Regions from separate parts of the Kluyvera sp. genome, predicted to be linked through region 2. Evidence: predicted binding sites of a transcription regulator. Region 2 holds the regulator's gene; each other region holds the start of a gene.
What was found. Region 2 encodes PurR, which represses purine synthesis genes. Its sites were predicted from a motif close to CANGCAAACGTTTGCNTG; they were not measured.
Positions count from the first base shown of each region.

Region 1: purT (formate-dependent phosphoribosylglycinamide formyltransferase) is a predicted target of PurR. The motif match lies at 3,289-3,306, and genes of this name have one in related genera.
Region 3: carA (glutamine-hydrolyzing carbamoyl-phosphate synthase small subunit) is a predicted target of PurR. The motif match lies at 2,716-2,733, and genes of this name have one in related genera.

Region 1 is NZ_CBDKZX010000018.1:45,429-52,573, reverse strand. It holds gene edd (phosphogluconate dehydratase) at 1-1,311, shown strand, start outside; gene ACW14G_RS09560 (bifunctional 4-hydroxy-2-oxoglutarate aldolase/2-dehydro-3-deoxy-phosphogluconate aldolase) at 1,351-1,992, shown strand; gene purT (formate-dependent phosphoribosylglycinamide formyltransferase) at 2,069-3,247, opposite strand; gene ACW14G_RS09550 (tellurite resistance TerB family protein) at 3,431-4,072, shown strand; gene ptrB (oligopeptidase B) at 4,156-6,207, shown strand; gene exoX (exodeoxyribonuclease X) at 6,208-6,867, opposite strand; gene ACW14G_RS09535 (carbon-nitrogen hydrolase family protein) at 6,890-7,145, opposite strand, start outside.
Region 2 is NZ_CBDKZX010000055.1:4,366-11,510, forward strand. It holds gene cfa (cyclopropane fatty acyl phospholipid synthase) at 1-99, opposite strand, end outside; gene punC (purine nucleoside transporter PunC) at 398-1,591, opposite strand; gene punR (DNA-binding transcriptional activator PunR) at 1,704-2,630, shown strand; gene purR (HTH-type transcriptional repressor PurR) at 2,634-3,659, opposite strand; gene cydH (cytochrome bd-I oxidase subunit CydH) at 3,954-4,043, shown strand; gene ACW14G_RS16495 (MFS transporter) at 4,204-5,370, shown strand; gene sodB (superoxide dismutase [Fe]) at 5,452-6,033, opposite strand; gene ACW14G_RS16505 (C40 family peptidase) at 6,157-6,972, opposite strand.
Region 3 is NZ_CBDKZX010000051.1:20,379-27,523, forward strand. It holds gene carB (carbamoyl-phosphate synthase large subunit) at 1-1,457, opposite strand, end outside; gene carA (glutamine-hydrolyzing carbamoyl-phosphate synthase small subunit) at 1,476-2,624, opposite strand; gene dapB (4-hydroxy-tetrahydrodipicolinate reductase) at 3,080-3,901, opposite strand; gene ACW14G_RS15970 (alanyl-tRNA editing protein) at 4,171-4,803, opposite strand; gene ACW14G_RS15975 (LysR family transcriptional regulator) at 4,896-5,801, shown strand; gene rihC (ribonucleoside hydrolase RihC) at 5,802-6,716, opposite strand; gene ispH (4-hydroxy-3-methylbut-2-enyl diphosphate reductase) at 6,783-7,145, opposite strand, start outside.

The DNA.
Region 1 (7,145 bases), on a different contig from region 2:
TTCGGCCACTTACCGTCTGTCTTCATTCCGTCAGGCCCCATGGCCAGCGGCCTGCCGAACAAAGAAAAAGTACGCATCCGCCAGCTGTACGCGGAAGGGAAGGTTGACCGTAACGCGCTGCTGGAGTCCGAAGCCGCGTCCTACCACGCGCCGGGTACCTGCACCTTCTACGGCACCGCCAACACCAACCAGATGGTGATTGAATTTATGGGGATGCAGCTGCCGGGTTCTTCCTTTGTTCACCCGGATGCGCCGCTGCGCGCCGAACTGACCGCCGCTGCGGCACGTCAGGTGACCCGCATGACCGGCAACGGTAATGAATGGATGCCGTTGGGCAAAATGATTGACGAAAAAGTGGTGGTCAACGGTATCGTGGCGCTGTTGGCGACCGGCGGTTCGACCAACCACACCATGCACCTGGTGGCGATGGCGCGCGCGGCGGGCATTATCATTAACTGGGATGATTTCTCCGACTTGTCAGAAGTGGTACCGCTGATGGCGCGTCTGTATCCGAACGGCCCGGCCGATATCAACCACTTCCAGGCAGCGGGCGGCGTGCCGGTGCTGGTGCGCGAGCTGCTGAAAGGCGGGCTGCTGCACGAAGACGTGAACACCGTCGCCGGTTTTGGCCTGTCTCACTACACCATGGAACCGTGGCTGAACGAAGGCAAGCTGGACTGGCGTGAAGGCGCCACCGCGTCACTGGATGACAACGTCATTGCTACCTTCGATAAACCGTTCTCAAAACACGGCGGCACTAAAGTGCTGAGCGGCAACCTTGGCCGTGCGGTGATGAAAACCTCCGCGGTGCCGGTTGAAAACCAGGTGATTGAAGCGCCTGCCGTAGTTTTTGAAAGCCAGCATGATGTTCTGCCAGCCTTTGAAGCGGGCCTGTTGGACAAAGATTGCGTCGTGGTTGTGCGCCATCAAGGGCCAAAAGCGAACGGGATGCCAGAATTACATAAACTTATGCCGCCACTTGGTGTATTATTGGACCGCTGTTTCAAAATTGCGTTGGTCACTGATGGACGACTGTCCGGTGCATCCGGTAAAGTACCGTCAGCGATTCACGTAACGCCTGAAGCCTATGACGGTGGCCTGCTGGCAAAAGTACGCGATGGCGACATGATCCGCGTGAATGGCCAGACCGGCGAGCTAACGCTGCTGGTTGATGACGCTGAACTGGCCGCACGCCAACCGCATATTCCCGATCTGAGCGCTTCGCGCGTGGGGACAGGCCGTGAACTGTTTGGCGCATTACGGGAAAAACTGTCCGGTGCGGAACAGGGCGCAACCTGTATTACCTTTTAAGATGACACGTTTTGTAGATCTGGCGAGAGAATATTTCTGATGAAAAACTGGAAAACAACGGCTGAAGCAATCCTGACCACTGGCCCGGTAGTCCCGGTAATCGTGGTTAACAAGCTTGAGCACGCAGTACCGATGGCAAAAGCGCTGGTTGCCGGTGGCGTTCGCGTACTGGAAGTGACGCTGCGTACCGACTGCGCGATGGACGCTATCCGCGCCATTGCGAAAGAAGTTCCGGATGCTATCGTTGGCGCGGGTACCGTGACTAACGCACAGCAGCTGAAAGAAGTGACCGACGCTGGCGCGCAGTTTGCTATCAGCCCGGGCCTGACCGACGAACTGCTGAAAGCGGCTACCGCAGGCACTATCCCGCTGATCCCGGGTATTAGCTCTGTTTCTGAACTGATGCTGGGTATGCAGCACGGCCTGAAAGAGTTCAAATTTTTCCCGGCTGAAGCGAACGGTGGCGTGAAAGCGCTGCAGGCGATTGCAGGTCCGTTCTCTCACATCCGTTTCTGCCCGACTGGCGGTATCTCTCCGGCTAACTACCGTGACTACCTGGCGCTGAAGAGCGTGCTGTGCATTGGCGGTTCCTGGCTGGTTCCGGCAGACGCGCTGGAAGCTGGCGACTACGATCGTATCACCAAGCTGGCTCGCGAAGCGGTTGAAGGCGCGAAGCTGTAAGGTGTCTGCTGTACCCGGTCTGATGATCGGGTAAGCAAAAGAAGGGCGGGTATGCGTGAGCAACCCGCCTTTTTTCTTATCCCTGAATAACGACGGCTGCCGCAGCGATTTTGGCGCGTTCAACGGCATCTTCAACGCTATCGCCGGTGGCCAGCGCTACCCCCATGCGGCGTGAACCGGCGATATCCGGCTTACCGAACAGCCGCAGTTGCACACCCGCGCCGAGCGCATTCTGCACGTTATCAAAGGTCACGTTGTCACTGGTGAGCGTTGGCAGCAGCACGGCAGAAGCGGAAGGGCCATACTGGCGAATGGCGCCAACTGGCAAGCCAAGGAAAGCGCGCACATGCAGCGCGAACTCTGAAACGTCCTGCGAAATCAGCGTGACCATTCCGGTATCATGCGGGCGCGGCGAGACTTCGCTAAACACCACATCGTCGCCACAGACAAACAGCTCCACGCCAAACAGGCCGTAGCCGCCGAGTGCCAGCACCACCTCGCGCGCGATCGCCTGCGCGCGCTCCAGCGCCAGCGCGCTCATCTGCTGCGGTTGCCAGGACTCACGGTAGTCGCCATCTTCCTGACGGTGGCCGACTGGCGCGCAAAAGTGCACGCCGTCTACGGCGTTAACGGTCAATAGGGTAATTTCAAAATCAAAATTGACGACCCCTTCGACGATTACGCGCCCGGCACCGGCGCGGCCGCCTTCCTGCGCGTACTGCCACGCCTGAGCGAGCTGGTCTTCACGGCGAATAAAGGTCTGGCCCTTGCCGGATGAGCTCATCACCGGTTTCACGATGCACGGTAAGCCGATGTCGGCAACCGCCTGGCGAAACTGGGCTTCGCTATCGGCGAAGTGATAGGCTGAGGTTGGCAGCTTGAGGAGTTCGGCCGCCAGGCGGCGAATGCCTTCGCGGTTCATGGTCAGTTGGGTGGCCCGTGCGCAGGGCACGACGTGCTGACCCGCCTGCTCCAGTTCAATCAGCATATCGGTGGCGATAGCTTCAATCTCCGGCACGATATAGTGCGGTTTTTCCTGCTCAACCAGCGCTTTCAGCGCCGCGCCATCGAGCATGTTAATTACATAAGAACGATGCGCGACGTGCATCGCCGGGGCGTCGGCGTAGCGGTCAACGGCAATGGTTTCGATACCCAACCGCTGGCATTCGATCGCCACTTCCTTGCCTAACTCGCCGGAACCCAGAAGCATTACGCGCGTCGCAGCCGGACGCAGAGCTGTGCCTAATAACGTCATTTTACCTATTCCACCGTCTCACTAAAATTTGCCGCATTATAAACGAAAACGTTTGCGTGTGTCTCGTTGTCGGCAATCGGGCCGCGCTATCGCTGGATATTTGCGCATCTTTATGTGGAACAGACATATCCTGACATCAGCTCGCTTAGGCTGAGCATCTCACATATTTCTACTGGAGGTCGTATGTCAGGCTGGCTTAATCAACTGCAGTCTCTGCTGGGGCAAAAATCGGGTAGCGGTAAAAGCGACCTCAGCCAAATGCTGGTGCCCGGCGCATTAGGCGGCCTTGCTGGGCTACTATTGGCCAGTAAGTCGTCCCGCAAAATGCTGGCGAAGTACGGCACCGGCGCGTTGCTGGTGGGAGGCGGCGCGGTCGCTGGCAGCGTACTGTGGAACAAGTATAAAGATAAATTACGCGCAGACCCGCAAACCGCCAGCCAGTACGGTGAAGCGCCAGCGCCGCTGGATGTGCGTACCGAACGCTTGATTCTGGCGTTGGTCTTTGCGGCGAAGAGCGATGGACATATTGATGCCAAAGAGCAGCAGGCCATTGAACAACAGCTGCGTGAAGCCGGTATTGAAGAGCAGGGGCGTGCGATGATTGCGCGGGCGATGGAACAACCTCTCGACCCTCAGCGTCTGGCAAGAGATGTGCATAATGAAGAAGAGGCGCTGGAACTGTACTTCATCAGCTGTGCGGCGATCGATATCGATCATTTTATGGAGCGCAGCTATCTGAACGCGCTGGGCGAAGCGTTGAAACTGCCTCTGGAGGTCCGTGAGGGGATAGAACGCGATTTACAGCAGCAAAAACAGCAACTTTAATGCGTTTTATCACCGCTTTTGCTTGCATCATTGTTTAATTTGTCCACCCTTATAGGGTGTGACTAAAACAGAAGAATAACGAGATGCCGCCAAAAGCAAAACGGATCCCTCACGCCATGACCTTACATGGCGATACGCGCATTGATAACTACTACTGGCTGCGCGATGACACGCGCGCCAGGCCCGCGGTTATCGACTATTTACAGCAGGAAAACGCCTATGGCCGCCAGGTGATGTCATCCCAGCAAAGCCTACAGGATCGCGTGCTGAAAGAGATTGTTGACCGAATCCCGCCGCGAGAGGTTTCCGCCCCTTACATTAAAAATGGCTATCGCTATCGCCAGGTCTTTGAGCCGGGGCGTGAATATGCCCTTTATCAACGCCAGGCGCTGGGAGAAGAGTCGTGGTCGCTGCTGATTGATGAAAACAAGCGCGCGGCACACAGCGAATTCTATACCCTGGGAGGGCTAAACGTTGCTCCCGACAATAATCTGCTGGCGGTAACCGAGGATTTCCTCTCGCGCCGCCAGTACGGCCTGCGGATTCGTCATCTGGAAAATGAGACCTGGTTACCGGAGGTGATTGAAAATGTTTCGCCGGGCGTGGTGTGGGCCAATGATTCTCGCTCGCTCTATTACGTACGCCAGCACCCGACGACGCTACTGCCGTGGCAGGTGTGGCGTCATCAGATAGGGGAACCCGGTACCCAGGACGAGCTTATCTATGAAGAGCAGGATGACACGTTCTACGTCAGCCTGCATAAGACATCGTCACGCCAGTTCGTGGTGATTGCGCTGTCCAGCGCGACAACCAGCGAAATGCTGCTGGTGGATGCCGATACCCCGGACGCGAAACCGCAGACATTTTTAGCTCGCCGTAAAGATCATGAATACAGTCTTGATCACTACCAGGGACATTTTTATATTCGCTCAAACCGCGAAGGTAAAAACTTTGGCCTCTACCGGGGCGTAAACGGGGAAGAGGGCGAGTGGCAGACAATTATCGCCGCGCGCGATACGGTGATGCTGGAAGATTTCACGTTATTCCGCGACTGGCTGGTCGTGGAAGAGCGTCAGCGCGGATTAACCAGCTTGCGGCAGATTCACCGGCAAACTCATCAGGAGACGGCCATCGCCTTTGACGATCCGGCCTATGTCACCTGGATTGCCTATAACCCGGAACCGGAAACGGCCTGTTTGCGCTACGGCTACTCGTCGATGACCACGCCGGATACCTTGTTTGAGCTTGATATGGACAGCGGCGAGCGTCGCGTGCTCAAGCAGCAGGAGGTGAAAGGTTTCGACGCCAGTCGTTATCGCAGCGAACGCTTGTGGGTAACTGCGCGTGATGGCGCTGAGGTGCCGGTTTCGCTGGTCTATCGCCATGAGCATTTTCGTCGGGGTAAAAATCCGTTGCTGGTCTACGGCTATGGCTCTTACGGCGCCAGCATGGACGCCGATTTCAGCAGCAGTCGTCTGAGCCTGCTCGATCGCGGTTTCGTCTTTGCTATCGCTCACATTCGCGGTGGCGGCGAACTGGGGCAGCAGTGGTATGAAGACGGCAAATTCCTCAAAAAGCACAACACCTTTAACGACTATCTGGATGTCTGCGATGCGCTGCTGGCGAAGGGCTATGGCGCGCCGAATTTGTGCTATGGCATGGGCGGTAGCGCTGGCGGCATGCTGATGGGCACCGTTATCAACCAGCGACCCGAACTGTTCCACGGCGTAGTCGCTCAGGTACCGTTTGTGGATGTGCTGACCACGATGCTGGATGAGTCGATTCCGCTCACTACCGGCGAGTTTGAAGAGTGGGGCAATCCGCAGGATGAAACCTACTATCGCTATATGAAATCCTACAGCCCGTATGACAACGTACAGCCGCAGGTTTACCCGCACCTGTTGGTCACCAGCGGGTTGCATGACTCGCAGGTACAGTATTGGGAACCGGCAAAATGGGTGGCCAAACTACGCGAACTTAAGGTCGACGATAACCTGTTGCTACTGTGTACTGAGATGGATGCCGGGCACGGCGGTAAGTCCGGGCGCTATAAGAGCTATGAAGGGGTCGCGCTGGAGTATGCCTTCCTGATTGCCCTGGCGCAGGGAACCCTGCCAGGACAATCAGAGCGTTAGCTATTGGCCGAGATAGTGCTTCAACGTTAAACGCAGTTCCGGGCTCATGCGGTCGAGGTTGTTAAACAGCCAGCGCAGGTAGCCCGGATCGTTTTTTGCCACTTCCGCCACTTCCTGTCCGCGGTATTTACCGAAGGTAAAGGTGCGCAACAGCGCGGGTCGACCGGTGACGTCAACCATCTGTTCCGGCGTCCAGCCAGAGGTTTGGATGATGTCAATCAGCAGCGCGGCGGTGATGTAGCAGTCATACAGCGCGCGGTGGTGATGTAGCCCCGGCGGTGTGGCTACGTTCAGCTTGCGGGATTTGTATAACGCCATATTGCTGTACTTAATTCCCGGCCACAGGCGACGCGCCAGTTTCATGGTGCAAATCCACTCGCCATCCATCTCCGGCAACACGCGGCGGTCAAAGCTGGCGTTATGGGCGACATACCAGGGGCTTCCCTGGTAGAACGGCACGACGTCTTCAATCCATGGTTTATCGGCGACCATTTCTTCGGTAATCCGGTGGATCGCCATCGCCTGCGCGCTGATGGGGCGGTCGGGGCGAACCAGGTGACTCATCGGGTTGACGATTTGCCCGTCAATAACATCGACGGAGGCAATCTCCACGACGCCTCCTTGCAGGTCACAGGTTTCGGTATCAATAACGCGCAGCATGGCGAACTCCCGGCCAAAAGGACTAGCGTAATGGAATGATCTCGCCTTGCCAACCCTGAGCGCTTTTTCTGCCGGTGAGCAGCAATTCTCCGCTGTCGGCCCGAACGATCAACTGGCCATTCTCATCCCACAGCGCGCTGCCTCCGGAAAAGGTTCCGCTGGCGTAATTCGACTTCAATACCGCGATAGCGTACTTATGCGCAAACCGCTGCAGACGTTGGGTGATACGCTGCTGCTGTGGTTCCGCCATGCAGCTGACGGTCGCCAGCAGCGAGGCC
Region 2 (7,145 bases):
GCCGTTGATTTCAATACCTGCTCGGTTTAGCAGCTCGCTAACGATGCGATACCAGTCGTCGTCCGGTACACTTACTTCTTCTATACACGATGAGCTCATAGCTTCTCCATCCCGACCTGATGATCAGAACCTTAAAACAGCGTAGACGCTTTTTTCTGGTTTGTGAGAAATGTCACGAAAAATTCGTGAGCCTGCTATCCGACGTAGCACAGAGGAAGGGAAGAACCCCTTGCCGAAAGCCAATCCATGGTTTAACGGGAAGCTATCCTGCTCCCGCTTAATTAGTTCAATGTATATTAATTATGTGATGCCGATCCAGTATAGGACGCTAAGTGTATTGATTCAACTAAAAACTTAGCGCCCTAATCATTTCTTATGGGATTGATATGAGTGATGTTTAGGCGTGGGAACTCGCGTGCTCATTTTGACGTTCAGCACGACGTGCAGAGCGCTGCATGCGGTAGCCAATGCCGGCGAGAACCACGGTGACCAGCATCACGCTCGTGGTGGTCAGCAACGGCGTTGCAATCAGCGTTGAGACCGCCAGGCTTGCCAGGAAGCACAGCCCCAACTGCAACGTGTTCTGTAGCGCGGCTGCTCGGCCAGTTGCCTGTGGGAAGGGCTTCAGCGCCTGCGCAACGACAATGGGATAAATCGCCCCGTTGGCGGTTGCCATGATGCAGAAGGGGATCAACAGCGCGGTCAGGGAGACGCCTTCAGCAAGGCCGACGCCCCAGGTCCCGATAACGCTGAGCGCGAAGAGCACCAGCAGCCACGGCAACATTTGGCTACCCTGCCATTTTTGCAGCGCCGCGCGACAGCCATAGCCGCCAATCAGGAAAGCGATGGTTTGCGGTACATAGCTCAGACCAATCACCGTCGGGCTGTAGCCCATTTCATGCAGAATAAATGGCGAACCGGTCAGCCAGGCGAAAAAGCTGGCGGAGCAGGCGGCGTAAATCAGCACGTTGCCGCGGTAGTCCTTACTGCGCAGCAGACGTAAAAACGTGAGCTTCTCTTCACTGGCGACGTTTTTATTGTGGGCAGGCTTCAGACGCAGAGCGGGCAGCATCAATACCAGGGTAATGATAAACAGCGTTGCGAAGATGGCCTGCCAATCAAAGTGGGCCAGCAGCCAGCTGCCGAGTAGCGGTGCCAGCGCAGGTGACAGGCCGACCAGCGGCATAATGGTCGCAAAAATACGGTTGGTGCGCTGAGCGGGATAATAATCGGTAACCATGGCTTGCCAGGTCACCGCGGCGGCGCAAACGCCAACCGCCTGCACGAAGCGCAGCACCAGTAGGGTGGTACCATCGCGAACCCACAGCATGCCAAGGCAGCCGATGGCAAAAATGGTCAAACCGGCCAGCAGGATCGGTTTACGGCCATAGCGGTCAGACAGCGGCCCCCACAGTAGCTGCGCCACGGCGAAACCCGCGAGGAACAGACTCAGGCTCGCGCTGACGGCGGATGCCGGCGTTTGCAGGTCTTGCTGAATGGCGGCGAACGCCGGTAGGTACATATCGGTAGCCAGGAAGCCCAGCACGCTCAGTCCCGCGAGCCAGACTAAAAATCCTTTCCCAGGTTGCATAAATTGCCTTTTTTATCGTAGTTCACACTGTGCCGCTGAGTGTAGAGAGTGCATTCCCTGTTGTGAAACGCTAATATTTGAGGCATGGATTCAAATTTTTTGCAGGCAGAAAATGTGGTCTGAATATTCTCTGGAAGTGGTTGATGCGGTCGCGCGCAACGGTAGCTTTAGCGCCGCGGCGCAGGAGCTACACCGGGTGCCCTCTGCAGTAAGCTATACGGTGCGACAGCTTGAGGAATGGCTGGCGGTGCCGTTGTTTGAACGTCGCCATCGGGATGTTGAATTAACGCCTGCGGGAGCATGGTTTCTTAAAGAAGGGCGTTCTGTTATCAAAAAAATGCAGATCACCCGTCAACAGTGTCAGCAGATTGCCAACGGCTGGCGCGGCCAGCTGGCGATTGCCGTTGATAACATCGTGAAACCTCAGCGCACCCGTCAGCTGATTGTCGATTTTTATCGCCACTTCAGCGACGTCGAACTGATTGTCTATCAGGAAGTGTTTAACGGCGTCTGGGATGCGCTGGCGGATGGGCGCGTGGAGCTGGCGATTGGCGCGACGCAGGCCATCCCGGTTGGTGGCCGTTTTGCCTTTCGCGACATGGGCATGCTCAACTGGCACTGCGTGGTGGCCAGTACGCATCCGCTCGCGAAGATGGACGGGCCGCTGAGCGATGACGTGCTGCGCAACTGGCCGTCGCTGGTGCGGGAAGACACCTCACGGTCGCTACCCAAGCGAACGACCTGGCTGCTTGATAACCAGAAGAGGGTGGTGGTGCCGGACTGGTCGTCGTCGGAGACCTGTATTTCTGCCGGACTTTGTGCGGCGATGGTGCCGGGACATCTGGCGCAGCCGTGGCTGGAAAGCGGAGAGTGGGTTGCGCTGGAACTGGAGAATCCGTTCCCGGATGCAGCCTGTTGTCTGACCTGGCAACAGAGCGAAGCGTCGCCGGCATTAAGCTGGCTGCTGGAATATTTGGGGGATAGCGAGACGCTAAACGATGAGTGGCTGCGGACGCCCGTTCAGGACGCCCACAGTTAACCCTTAACGACGGTAATCGCGATACGGGCCGTCGGCCACGGAACGTCGCTCGATCAGGCGCGGATGCACCTCAATCGACTGCGACTCTTCGCGCTTGCTGACGATACGATCCATCAGCATATTGAAGGCCGTCTCACCAAGTGAGTCTTTCGGCTGATGAATGGTGGTCAGCGCCGGGGTAAAGAAACGTGAGTTACGCACGTTGTCATACCCGATCAGCGAAATATCCTGCGGCACGCGCAGCCCCATTTCATCGGCGGCGCAAAGCGCGCCCATGGCCATAATGTCGCCGCCACAAAAGATAGCGGTAGGGCGCGGGTGCTGGGAGAGAATCTGCTGCATAGCGCGATAGCCAGACTCCGGCTCGAAGTCACCCTGGACTATCCAGTTTGCCGGAACATTGATTTGCGCTTCTTCCATGGCCTTCATAAAGCCAGCCAGGCGTCCTGCGCCGGTGTTACGTTCCAGCGGGCCAGGAATGACGCCGATATCACGGTGGCCGCGTTCGATCAGATAACGACCCGCCATATAGCCGCCTTCGAAGGCGTTGTCGATGACCGAGTCGGTAAAGTCGGCTTTGGCTTCGCCCCAGTCCATCACCACCATTGGAATATGGCGATACTCTTCCAGCATTGAGAGCAGGGATTCCGGATATTCGGAACACATCACCAGCAGGCCATCAACGCGTTTTTGCGCCATCATTGACAAGTAGGCGCGTTGTTTCTCGAGATTGTTCCACGCGTTGCCAAGGATCAGGGTATAGCCCTTCTGGAAGCAGTTTTTCTCAACGGCCTCGATAATTTCAGCAAAGTAGGCCGCTTCGCTGCTGGTCGCCAGCAAACCAATCGATTTGGTGTGGTTGACCTTCAGGCTACGGGCAACGGCGCTTGGGGAGTAGTGCAGCTCTTTAATCGCTGCCCACACCGCTTCCCGCGTCTCTTCGGCGACAAAACGCGTCTTGTTAATTACATGTGATACGGTTGTAGTGGAAACGTTTGCGCGCTTCGCTACATCTTTAATTGTTGCCATTCCATCTCACTCCAGACCCTGGCCTGCCCCTGATAAACTCGAAACGAAAACGTTTGCCTTTATACACCCTGACGCAATTTTGTAGATTGCGGTTCGCCAGGAAAACGATACAGGACGACAGGAGGGGGTCAATGGCCGGTACGCTTATAAATAAGCGTCGAATTTTGACGTATCCGGACGCAAAGTGGAAGAGCAAAAACCAACATCCTGCTAAATCTGTGAAGATTTTTACGATTATCTGTGCAAAAATGAGTGAGCTCAGTTTTGCTGTGGTCATAAAAAGGAGAAAAATTGATGAGTACCGAACTTAAGATGTCACTCACCACGACCGTTATTGTGCTGGCGTTGATCGTCGCTGCTGGACTTACCGCTGTTCTGCATTGATTCTTCCATGAGGGGGCGTTCGCGCCCTCATGTCTGATTGTTAGCAAATTAGCAATAATCTTTTGCTGTTTTGTACACTTCTGCTTTTCTGTGATTAATGTCATGCTTTTGCCCTATATTGCCATGCCGCGTCTGTCGTGCGGCCAATCGGAGCTTTTGCATGAAAATCAATTTTCCCTTACTCGCGCTGGCCATTGGCGCTTTTGGCATAGGGACCACCGAATTCTCGCCGATGGGGTTACTGCCGGTCATCGCAAAGGGCGTTGACGTCTCGATCCCGGCTGCCGGTATGCTGATTAGCGCCTATGCGGTTGGCGTGATGGTCGGTGCGCCGCTGATGACGCTGCTGCTTTCTCATCGTGCCCGCCGCAACGCGCTGATCTTTCTGATGGCCATTTTTACCCTTGGCAACGTGCTGTCGGCCATCTCGCCGGACTACACCACCTTAATGCTGTCGCGCATTATTACCAGCCTGAACCACGGTGCGTTCTTTGGCCTGGGTTCAGTGGTAGCGGCAAGCGTGGTGCCGAAGCATAAGCAGGCCAGCGCCGTGGCGACGATGTTTATGGGCCTGACGATCGCCAATATTGGCGGCGTACCGGCGGCAACCTGGCTGGGTGAAACAATCGGCTGGCGTATGTCGTTCCTGGCGACTGCGGGACTGGGGATTATCGCTATTATCGGTCTGTGGTTGTCCTTGCCGAAGGGCGGGGCGGGTGAAAAACCTGATGTGAAACGTGAACTGTCGGTGCTGGTGCGCCCACAGGTGCTTTCCGCACTGCTGACCACCGTACTCGGCGCTGGCGCGATGTTTACGCTTTACACCTATATCTCACCAGTGTTGCGTACGATCACGGATGCGACGCCGGGCTTCATTACGCTGATGCTGGTGCTGATTGGCGTTGGGTTCTCCATCGGTAACTACCTCGGTGGCAAATTTGCTGACCGTTCAGTCAGCGGCACGCTGAAGGGGTTCCTGCTGCTGTTAATGGCTATCATGCTGGCCATACCGTTCCTTGCGCAAACGCAGGTCGGTGCCGCGTTCAGCATGGTGGTGTGGGGCGCGGCAACCTTCGCCGTGGTACCGCCGTTACAGATGCGTGTCATGCGTGTGGCGCACGAAGCGCCGGGGCTGTCATCGTCGGTCAATATTGGGGCGTTTAATCTGGGTAACGCGTTGGGTGCGGTGGCCGGTGGGGCGGTGATTTCCGGTGGTCTGGGCTACAGCTTTGTGCCGGTGATGGGGGCGATTGTCGCCGCGCTGGCCCTGCTGGTGGTGTTCATGAGCGGCCGTCGTCATGGTGAAGAGGCCTTCGCCAGCCAGTAAACAAAAAAACGCAGAAGGCGTTTCCCTCTGCGTTAATCAATCAAACCCGGCGAAGCTTTGCGACGCTGGGTTTTTTGCTACTTATGCTGACAGATTTTCAGCTACGAATGCCCAGTTAACCAGAGCCCAGAAGTGCTCGAGGTAGTTCGGACGCGCATTGCGGTAGTCGATATAGTAAGCATGTTCCCACACGTCAACGGTCAGCAGCGGTTTGGCGTCGGTCGTCAGCGGAGTGCCCGCGTTAGAGGTCGACACGATGGCCAGAGAGCCGTCTGCTTTCTTCACAAGCCAGGTCCAGCCAGCGCCGAAGTTTTTCACAGCGGCATCGGTGAACTGCGCTTTGAACTCTGCGAAGCTGCCGAAGGATTTATTAATGGCTTCTGCGACAGCACCGGTCGGTTCGCCACCGGCATTTGGCGCCAGGCAGTGCCAATAGAAAGTGTGGTTCCAGACCTGAGCTGCGTTATTGAACACGCCGCCTTCAGAAGTGCGCACGATCTCTTCCAGCGTTTTACCTTCAAACGCGGTGCCTTTGATCATGTTGTTCAGGTTGGTAACGTAAGTCTGGTGGTGTTTACCATAATGATACTCGAGCGTTTCCACGGAAATATGTGGAACAAGAGCGTCTTTGGCATACGGTAATGCAGGTAATTCGAACGACATTGCTACTCTCCTTTTATTATTGTGTACTCTCAATAACCCTGTATTGAGTATGGATAGAGTAGCAAATTAAAAGGTGAGAGAAAAGATAAGCTTACCCCGTTTATTAACAAACGGGGTAAGTGATTAACGAATGGTCTTCGGGGTCACCACGCGGCGGGCGCCAACGTAATGGCGGACCCAGTAATCTTCGCTGAGCGAGGTAATCTGAATATCCTGACCGGTACGCGGCGACTGAATGAATTTGCCGTTACCGACATATACGCCGACGTGATCGGCGGTGCCGCGGCCTTGGGTACGGAAAAAGACTAAATCGCCGCTTTCCAGTTCACTACGGTTCACCGGGCGGGCATCGCGTAAGTGATACATTTCGTTCGCGGTGCGGGGAATGCGGATATTCACCAGGTCTTTATAGGCATAGTAAACCAGGCCGCTGCAATCGAAGCCTGTACGCGGTGAGTTTCCCCCCCAGCGGTAAGGTTTACCCAACTGGCCCATCAGTTTGTTCATCGCGGTTTTCTGCGCTTTCTGGACACGAACCTTGTGTGCCTGCGCAATCGTGGTGGGTTGTGTTTCTACCGGGCTGGTGGTGCAGGTTTTCTTATGGCCTTTACGCGTCGTCTTACAGGTGGTCACCACGTTGGCGGTTTTCACCGCGCTCGTTTTCGCGGTTTTCGTTGCGGCGGTTTTGCGAGAGGTGGGGGCCGCTTTTTTAGCGACAACCGATGTGGTTTTTTTCTTCGTAACGGTAGTGGCGGTCTTTTTCTTGGTGTTGGATTTGCTGACCGTATTCTTTTTCTTACGTTCGCTGCCTTTTACGGGAAGCGACTTTTGCGCCGTGGGTGTTTTGGCATGCCCTGTAGCATGCGCCAACGGCGTGAAGGATAATGATGTAAACAACAATGCACAGAGCGTGAACGACCATTTTTTTATCTGCGCCACTGAACAACCCTCTGAGTATGCAGGCTAAATATCCTTGCCTGGGTATGGTTTACAAAACTCAACGATTCTAATCCATAAAAACACGAAATGTTAATAGTGTTTTTCACTCTAAAACGCTGTTTCGTTAGCAAGTGCAAAAAAAAACATCATTTGATACAGGTTCAGTTAAAAAA
Region 3 (7,145 bases), on a different contig from region 2:
GCGTCGAGGCCGTTGATGCCCACTTCCGCCACTTTCTCTTCCAGACGCACCAGCTCTTCAATCTGCACCAGGAACCAGCGGTCGATGTTGGTCAGGTTGAACACGCCATCGACGGACAGGCCAGCACGGAAGGCATCGGCGATGTACCAGATACGCTCAGCGCCAGCGTCTTTCAGCTCGCGGCGGATTTTGGTCAGCGCTTCCGGGTCGTCGAGGCTCACTTTCGGGTCGAAACCGGTGGCACCCACTTCCAGGCCGCGCAGCGCTTTTTGCAGGGATTCCTGCTGGGTACGGCCAATCGCCATCACTTCACCGACGGATTTCATCTGGGTGGTCAGACGGTCGTTAGCGCCAGCGAATTTCTCGAAGTTGAAGCGTGGAATCTTGGTGACAACGTAGTCGATAGACGGCTCGAAGGAGGCCGGCGTACGGCCGCCGGTGATGTCGTTCATCAGTTCGTCGAGGGTGTAACCCACCGCCAGTTTCGCTGCCACTTTGGCAATCGGGAAGCCGGTAGCTTTGGAGGCCAGCGCCGAGGAGCGGGAGACGCGCGGGTTCATTTCGATAACAATCAGGCGGCCGTCTTTCGGGTTCACCGAGAACTGGACGTTAGAACCGCCGGTTTCAACGCCGATTTCACGCAGTACCGCCATCGAGGCGTTACGCATGATTTGATATTCTTTGTCGGTCAGCGTCTGGGCCGGTGCTACGGTGATGGAGTCACCGGTATGGATGCCCATCGCGTCGAAGTTTTCGATAGAGCAGACGATGATGCAGTTGTCGTTTTTATCACGCACCACTTCCATCTCGTACTCTTTCCAGCCGATCAGCGACTCATCAATCAGCAGCTCGTTGGTTGGCGAGAGGTCCAGACCGCGTTCGCAGATTTCTTCGAACTCTTCACGGTTGTAAGCGATACCGCCGCCGGTGCCGCCCATGGTAAAGCTAGGCCGGATGATGCACGGGAAGCCCACATCAGCGGCAACCGCCAGCGCTTCTTCCATAGTGTGCGCGATACCGGAACGCGCGGTGTCGAGGCCGATTTTCTTCATTGCTACATCGAAGCGACGACGGTCTTCTGCTTTATCAATCGCATCGGCGGTGGCGCCAATCATGGTTACGCCGAACTCTTCCAGCACGCCCTGACGCTCCAGCTCCAGCGCACAGTTCAGCGCCGTCTGGCCGCCCATGGTCGGCAGCACCGCATCCGGGCGCTCTTTTTCGATGATTTTGCGTACCACTTCCCAGTTAATCGGCTCGATGTAGGTCGCATCGGCCATTTCCGGGTCGGTCATGATGGTGGCCGGGTTAGAGTTCACCAGAATGACGCGGTAGCCCTCTTCGCGCAGCGCTTTACACGCCTGGGCGCCGGAGTAGTCAAACTCACACGCCTGACCGATAACAATCGGGCCCGCGCCCAGAATCAGGATACTTTTTATGTCTGTACGTTTTGGCATGGCTCTTATTACTCCTGATTATTTCGCGGACTGACGGTATTGCTCAATAAGCTCGATAAAGTGGTCGAACAGCGGCGCCGCATCGTGCGGGCCTGGGCTCGCCTCTGGGTGGCCCTGGAAGCTGAACGCCGGTTTATCGGTACGGTGAATCCCTTGCAGGGTACCGTCGAACAGGGATTTGTGGGTCACGCGCAGGTTGGCTGGCAGCGAGTCTTCATCAACTGCAAAGCCGTGGTTCTGCGCGGTGATCATCACCACATTCTTATCCATGTCTTTCACCGGGTGGTTACCACCGTGGTGACCAAATTTCATCTTGATGGTCTTCGCACCGCTCGCCAGCGCCAGCAGCTGATGGCCGAGGCAGATGCCAAATACCGGAATGTCGGTCTGGAGGAATTTCTCAATCGCGTCGATGGCGTAGTCGCACGGTGCCGGGTCGCCAGGGCCGTTAGACAGGAACACGCCGTCCGGATTCATCGCCAGCACTTCTTCAGCGGAGGTTTTCGCCGGTACCACGGTCAGGCGGCAGCCGCGTTCAACCAGCATGCGCAGGATGTTGCGCTTGGCGCCAAAATCGTAGGCCACCACGTGGAACGGCAGCTCTTCTGCGGACTTGGCTTCCGGCAGGTCACCCGCCAGCGTCCAGCTACCCTGCGTCCAGCTGTAGGATTCAGCCGTGGTCACTTCTTTTGCCAGGTCCATCCCATTTAAGCCCGGGAACGCTTTGGCTTTTTCTAAGGCCAGCGTAGCATCCAGATTATCGCCTGCGATGATGCAGCCGTTCTGAGCGCCCTTCTCGCGCAGCAGTCGCGTCAGCTTACGGGTATCGATATCGGCAATCGCCACGATGTTATGGCGTTTCAGGTAAGAAGAGAGGTCTTCAGTATTGCGATAGTTGCTGGCAATCAGCGGCAGGTCGCGAATAACCAGACCCTGAGCGTGAACCTGAGAGGACTCTTCATCGGCGGCATTGGTGCCGACATTACCAATATGGGGATAAGTAAGAGTGACGATTTGGCGAGAATAGGAAGGATCAGTGAGGATTTCTTGATAACCGGTCATTGAAGTATTGAAAACGACTTCCCCAACCGCCGAACCTGTTGCCCCTATGGCCCGACCGTGAAACTGGGTTCCGTCTTCCAGAACCAATAGCGCTGACTTAATCAAAACACCCTCCAGAGAATATTTACTCGATTTATTTGCATATTAATTCATAACAACGGCACAAATCAATGCAAATCTGCTTACCGATGAATTTCTGGCAAACGGCGGCATTCTAGTGACAGCCTCGGCAAAAGTCTACCTCAAAGGGCAATTTTTATTATTATTTTGCGCCACTGGCGAATCAAGCCGCCTCCAGGCATCAAAAAGATCAACTAACTCATGGGAGAAAACGCTTGCGGAGCGGAAAGACTGTAAAATGATGAGATGACGCCTTAAAAAGTAGACCAGATGGTCAAAATTTACATTTAACCAACACTTTTAAGGTAGATATCTTATAAAAATAAGCATTTTAATACAAAAGAAACAAAAATAAGATAAAATAAAGGGCAATAAAATATTGCCCTGTGTAATCAAGTAATTATGACTACAATAACCACATCACGATGGGTAATAAATACTTATAGTTCATTCAAATTAAGCACATCACGCATATCAAAAAGACCGTTTTTCTTCGACTTAAGCCACAATGCCGATCTTACCGCTCCGTTAGCAAACGTCATGCGGCTGGAAGCCTTATGCGTTATCTCCACACGCTCGCCAATATCGGCAAACATGGCGGTGTGTTCGCCGACAATGTCGCCCGCGCGTACGGTCGCAAAACCAATCGTGCCCGGCACGCGTTCACCGGTATAACCTTCACGCGAGTAGACCGCGCAGTCCTTCAGATCTTTATCCAGCGCCCCGGCGATCGCCTCGCCCATTGCCAGCGCCGTACCCGACGGTGCATCCACTTTATGGCGGTGGTGCGCTTCAATAATTTCAATATCGGTGTAGTCGCCCATTACCTTCGCGGCTTTCTCCAGCAGCTTGAGCATGACGTTAACGCCGACGCTAAAGTTTGCGGCGAAAACGATCGCAATCTCTTGTGACGCCTCGCGAATGGCTTGTTTACCAGCATCGTCAAAGCCGGTAGTACCAATCACCATCCCTTTACCCTGCTGCCGGCAAAACGCCAGATGCGTCAACGAACCTTCCGGACGGGTAAAATCGATGAACACGTCAAAATCATCTTTTACCGCCTCAAGGCTGCTTTGAACGGTCACGCCGGACTTTCCCGCCCCCGCCAGTTCGCCAGCATCGCTGCCCAGCAAGGAAGAGCCTTCGCGCTCCAGCGCGGCACCCAGCTGAACACCTTCCATCGCCATGGCGGCCTGGATTAACTGCCGTCCCATGCGGCCGCCGGCGCCGGCAATGGCGACGCGGATTTGTGCTTCATGCATAGCTATTCTCTTTTGTAAAAATTGCGTAAATCGTTTTCAGAGTAACCAGCGTGCCCGGAGGTCGCTAGCTGAAAACACCCATAATTAGAATTTAATGATAAACAGAGGGGAATATCAGTAAAAGACATGATTCATCCCGCAGGATGAATCATTGCCGCAGCAAAGGAAAGAAGTCAAACTCGCTCAGTAAGCGGTAAGCCGATGGGAAAACGACGGGAAAACCGAACAAAATACAGCCAATCTGCATAGCGACTTTCGCAAGCCCGGTTTTACGACACAAGCGTGTAGTTAACGATCATCTGCCCTTTTTTCATCTTCACCTGGGTAATCGTCACCTGCCCAATGTCGGATAAACGCGCAACATGCGTCCCGCCGCAAGGGTAAGCGGGAAGCTCACCAAACCCGACTTCGCGCAAACCGCCGTCGAATGTCACCCGGCGAGGAAGATCCTCCGCCTGCCAGGCGCTGATTTTCGCTAGCAGCGAGGCACAATCCGGCAGCGAACTGCTACCTTTTGCGGAAAACGTAATGCGCCCTTCGCCAGGCCAGTGGTGCGCTTTCACCGGTTGCCATCCGTACTCTGTACCCGCCAGGCCGATAAGATGCCCCGCAGAGTGCAGCCGCGCATGCAGCTGACGCTGTGACGCATCAACCCTCAACTTGACTACGCCAGGCTCAATCGGTGTTGCTACGATATGTAGCACGTCGTCATCACGCGCGATCACCGTCTCGACGGGGATCTCATCAATCCAGCCCGCGTCCGCGGGCTGTCCGCCGCCTTGCGGGTGAAAAAGGGTTCTATCCAGTGCCACCGCATACCGTCCATCCGGCTCAGCCGAGCAGCTCAGTAAGTTAGCCGGGCCTTCAGTATTATCGCAGGTGTAATAAAGACGTTCGGTCATGATTGCTCTCCTCTTGATGGGGAGAGTATATTCACTTTACTGGCAGCGATAATCCTGCGCTGGTTCAATGCATCTTTGCCTGGTACGCACAAATGAACCCTAACCTTCTTCCCGACCTTGCCACCTTTGTGTTGATTATCGACCACGGGAGCTTTTCCGCCGCCGCCAAAGCCTCGGGCGCTACGCCTTCCGCTATTAGCCGCAGCGTTTCACGCCTTGAGAAGGCGCTGGGCAGCAAACTGTTACATCGTACGACGCGCAAGCTGGCGCTCAGCGAAACGGGCAAAATAGTATATGCACACGCGCAGGAAATGCTGCATGCGGCACAAATGGCCGTCGACTCAGGCAGCAGCCGACAAAGCATCGCGCAAGGTAAGCTGACCCTCAGCGTGCCCAAGGCGGTGGGACGGTTTGTTATTCACCCTCTGATGGCCGAATTCTTTGCCCGCTACCCGCAGGTGGACGTCTGTCTGCGGCTGGAAGACCGCTATATGGATTTAATCGACGACGGCGTCGACCTTGCGCTGCGCATCAGTCAGTCTCCCTCCCCCGGCTTGTACGGGAAACCGCTGATGCCGGTTAGCCATGTGATATGCGCTACCCCCGCGTACCTACGCGAGCACGGTACGCCAGAACACCCGCAGGCACTGCGCGGCCATAGCTGTATCAGCCTTGGCGAGACCCCTGCGGATTCGCGCTGGAAGTTTCGCCGCGGTGAACGCGTGGAGACCATTCAAACTCATGGCCGTTACGCCGCCAACCACACTGGCGTACGTCTGGATGCGGTAAAAAATGATCTGGGAATCGGCAGCCTGCCGCTCTTTACCGCCCGCGAAGCACTTGCGAGCGGAGAGATCGTCCAGGTCCTGCCAGAATGGGAATTTATTAGCGACTACAGCGGCGAGCTGTGGCTGCTGTGGACGCGCAATCAACATATGCCCGCCAGAATGCGGGCGATGATTGACTATCTCAGCGAGAAGGTACCGCTACACACCTGATTACGGTGCGCGGGCGAATACCTCAGCTACCCACTGACGAAAACCATCCACATCAAGATCCAGCGCCACCTGCGCGTTGGCGGGCTGCCCCAGACGCCCTTCAATATCCACCACCGTGGTGCCAGCGGTGTATTGCCCCTGGGTTTCCACCGCCACAAAGCAGCTGTGCAGCGTAAACAGGTCCGGACGGACCAGCCAGGCAATGGCGCAGAGGTCGTGCATCCGCAGGCCGCTCTGCATACTGCCGCTACGATAGTGGCTGAACAACGCGTGAAGCATGCTGCCGGTCTTATTGAGCGCGGGAAGCGTAGACAGATACTCCGGCGTCAACACGGCCTGATTGGTGACATCCAGCCCACACATCACAATCTCCAGACCGCTGCGGAACACCAGCGCCGCGGCTTCCGGGTCGATAGCGATATTGAACTCGGCGTTGGGCGTAAAGTTACCGCGCCCGGCGGAGCCGCCCATGATCACCAGGCGACGGATATTGAAACGACACTCCGGATACTGAGTCAGCAGCAGCGCAATATTGGTGAGTGGCCCGATAGCCACCAGCGTAATCGGCTGCGGCGCATGCATCAGCGCATCACGGATCGCCTGGAACGCCGGTTTGGCCAGCGGCTGACGGTTGTGCTCAACAAAGTCGTAGCCTTCCATGCCCGACTCGCCGTGAACCGAGGCGGCGTCACGTAACGGACGCACCAGCGGCGCGGCGGCCCCTTGTGCAAGTGGAACATCGGCGTCCCAGAAATGCAGGAGCTGTAAGCCGTTACGGGTGGTTTTTTCGACCGAAACGTTGCCGGCAACGGTGGTCATCAGTTGAAGATCCAGCTCCGGGGCAAACAGCGCAGCGGCAATCGCCGCCGCATCATCAATACCGGGATCGGTATCCAGAAAAATAGGTAGACGCATGATTTCTCCCTAAAAAAATGCCAGACGTTAAGCCTGGCATTTTTTCACATTCGCGGGAGAAATAATTTATTCGACTTCACGAACATCCACACGCAGTTCGCGCGGAACTTCGAAAACAATATTCTCTTCGCGACCTTCAAGGGTGATGGCTTCGCCGCCGCCCAGCGATTGCAGGCGGGCAATCACGTTCTGCACCAGAATATCCGGCGCGGAAGCTCCGGCGGTCACGCCGACACAGGCGGCATCTTTCACCCAAGCTTCCTGGATGTCCGCCGCATCGTCAATCAGATAGGCCGCTTTGCCCATCCGCTGCGCCAGTTCGGCCAGACGGTTGGAGTTGGACGAGTTTTTCGAGCCGACCACCAGCACCACGTCGGCCTGCTGGGCGAGCGATCGCACGGCTTCCTGGCGGTTCGTGGTGGCGTAGCA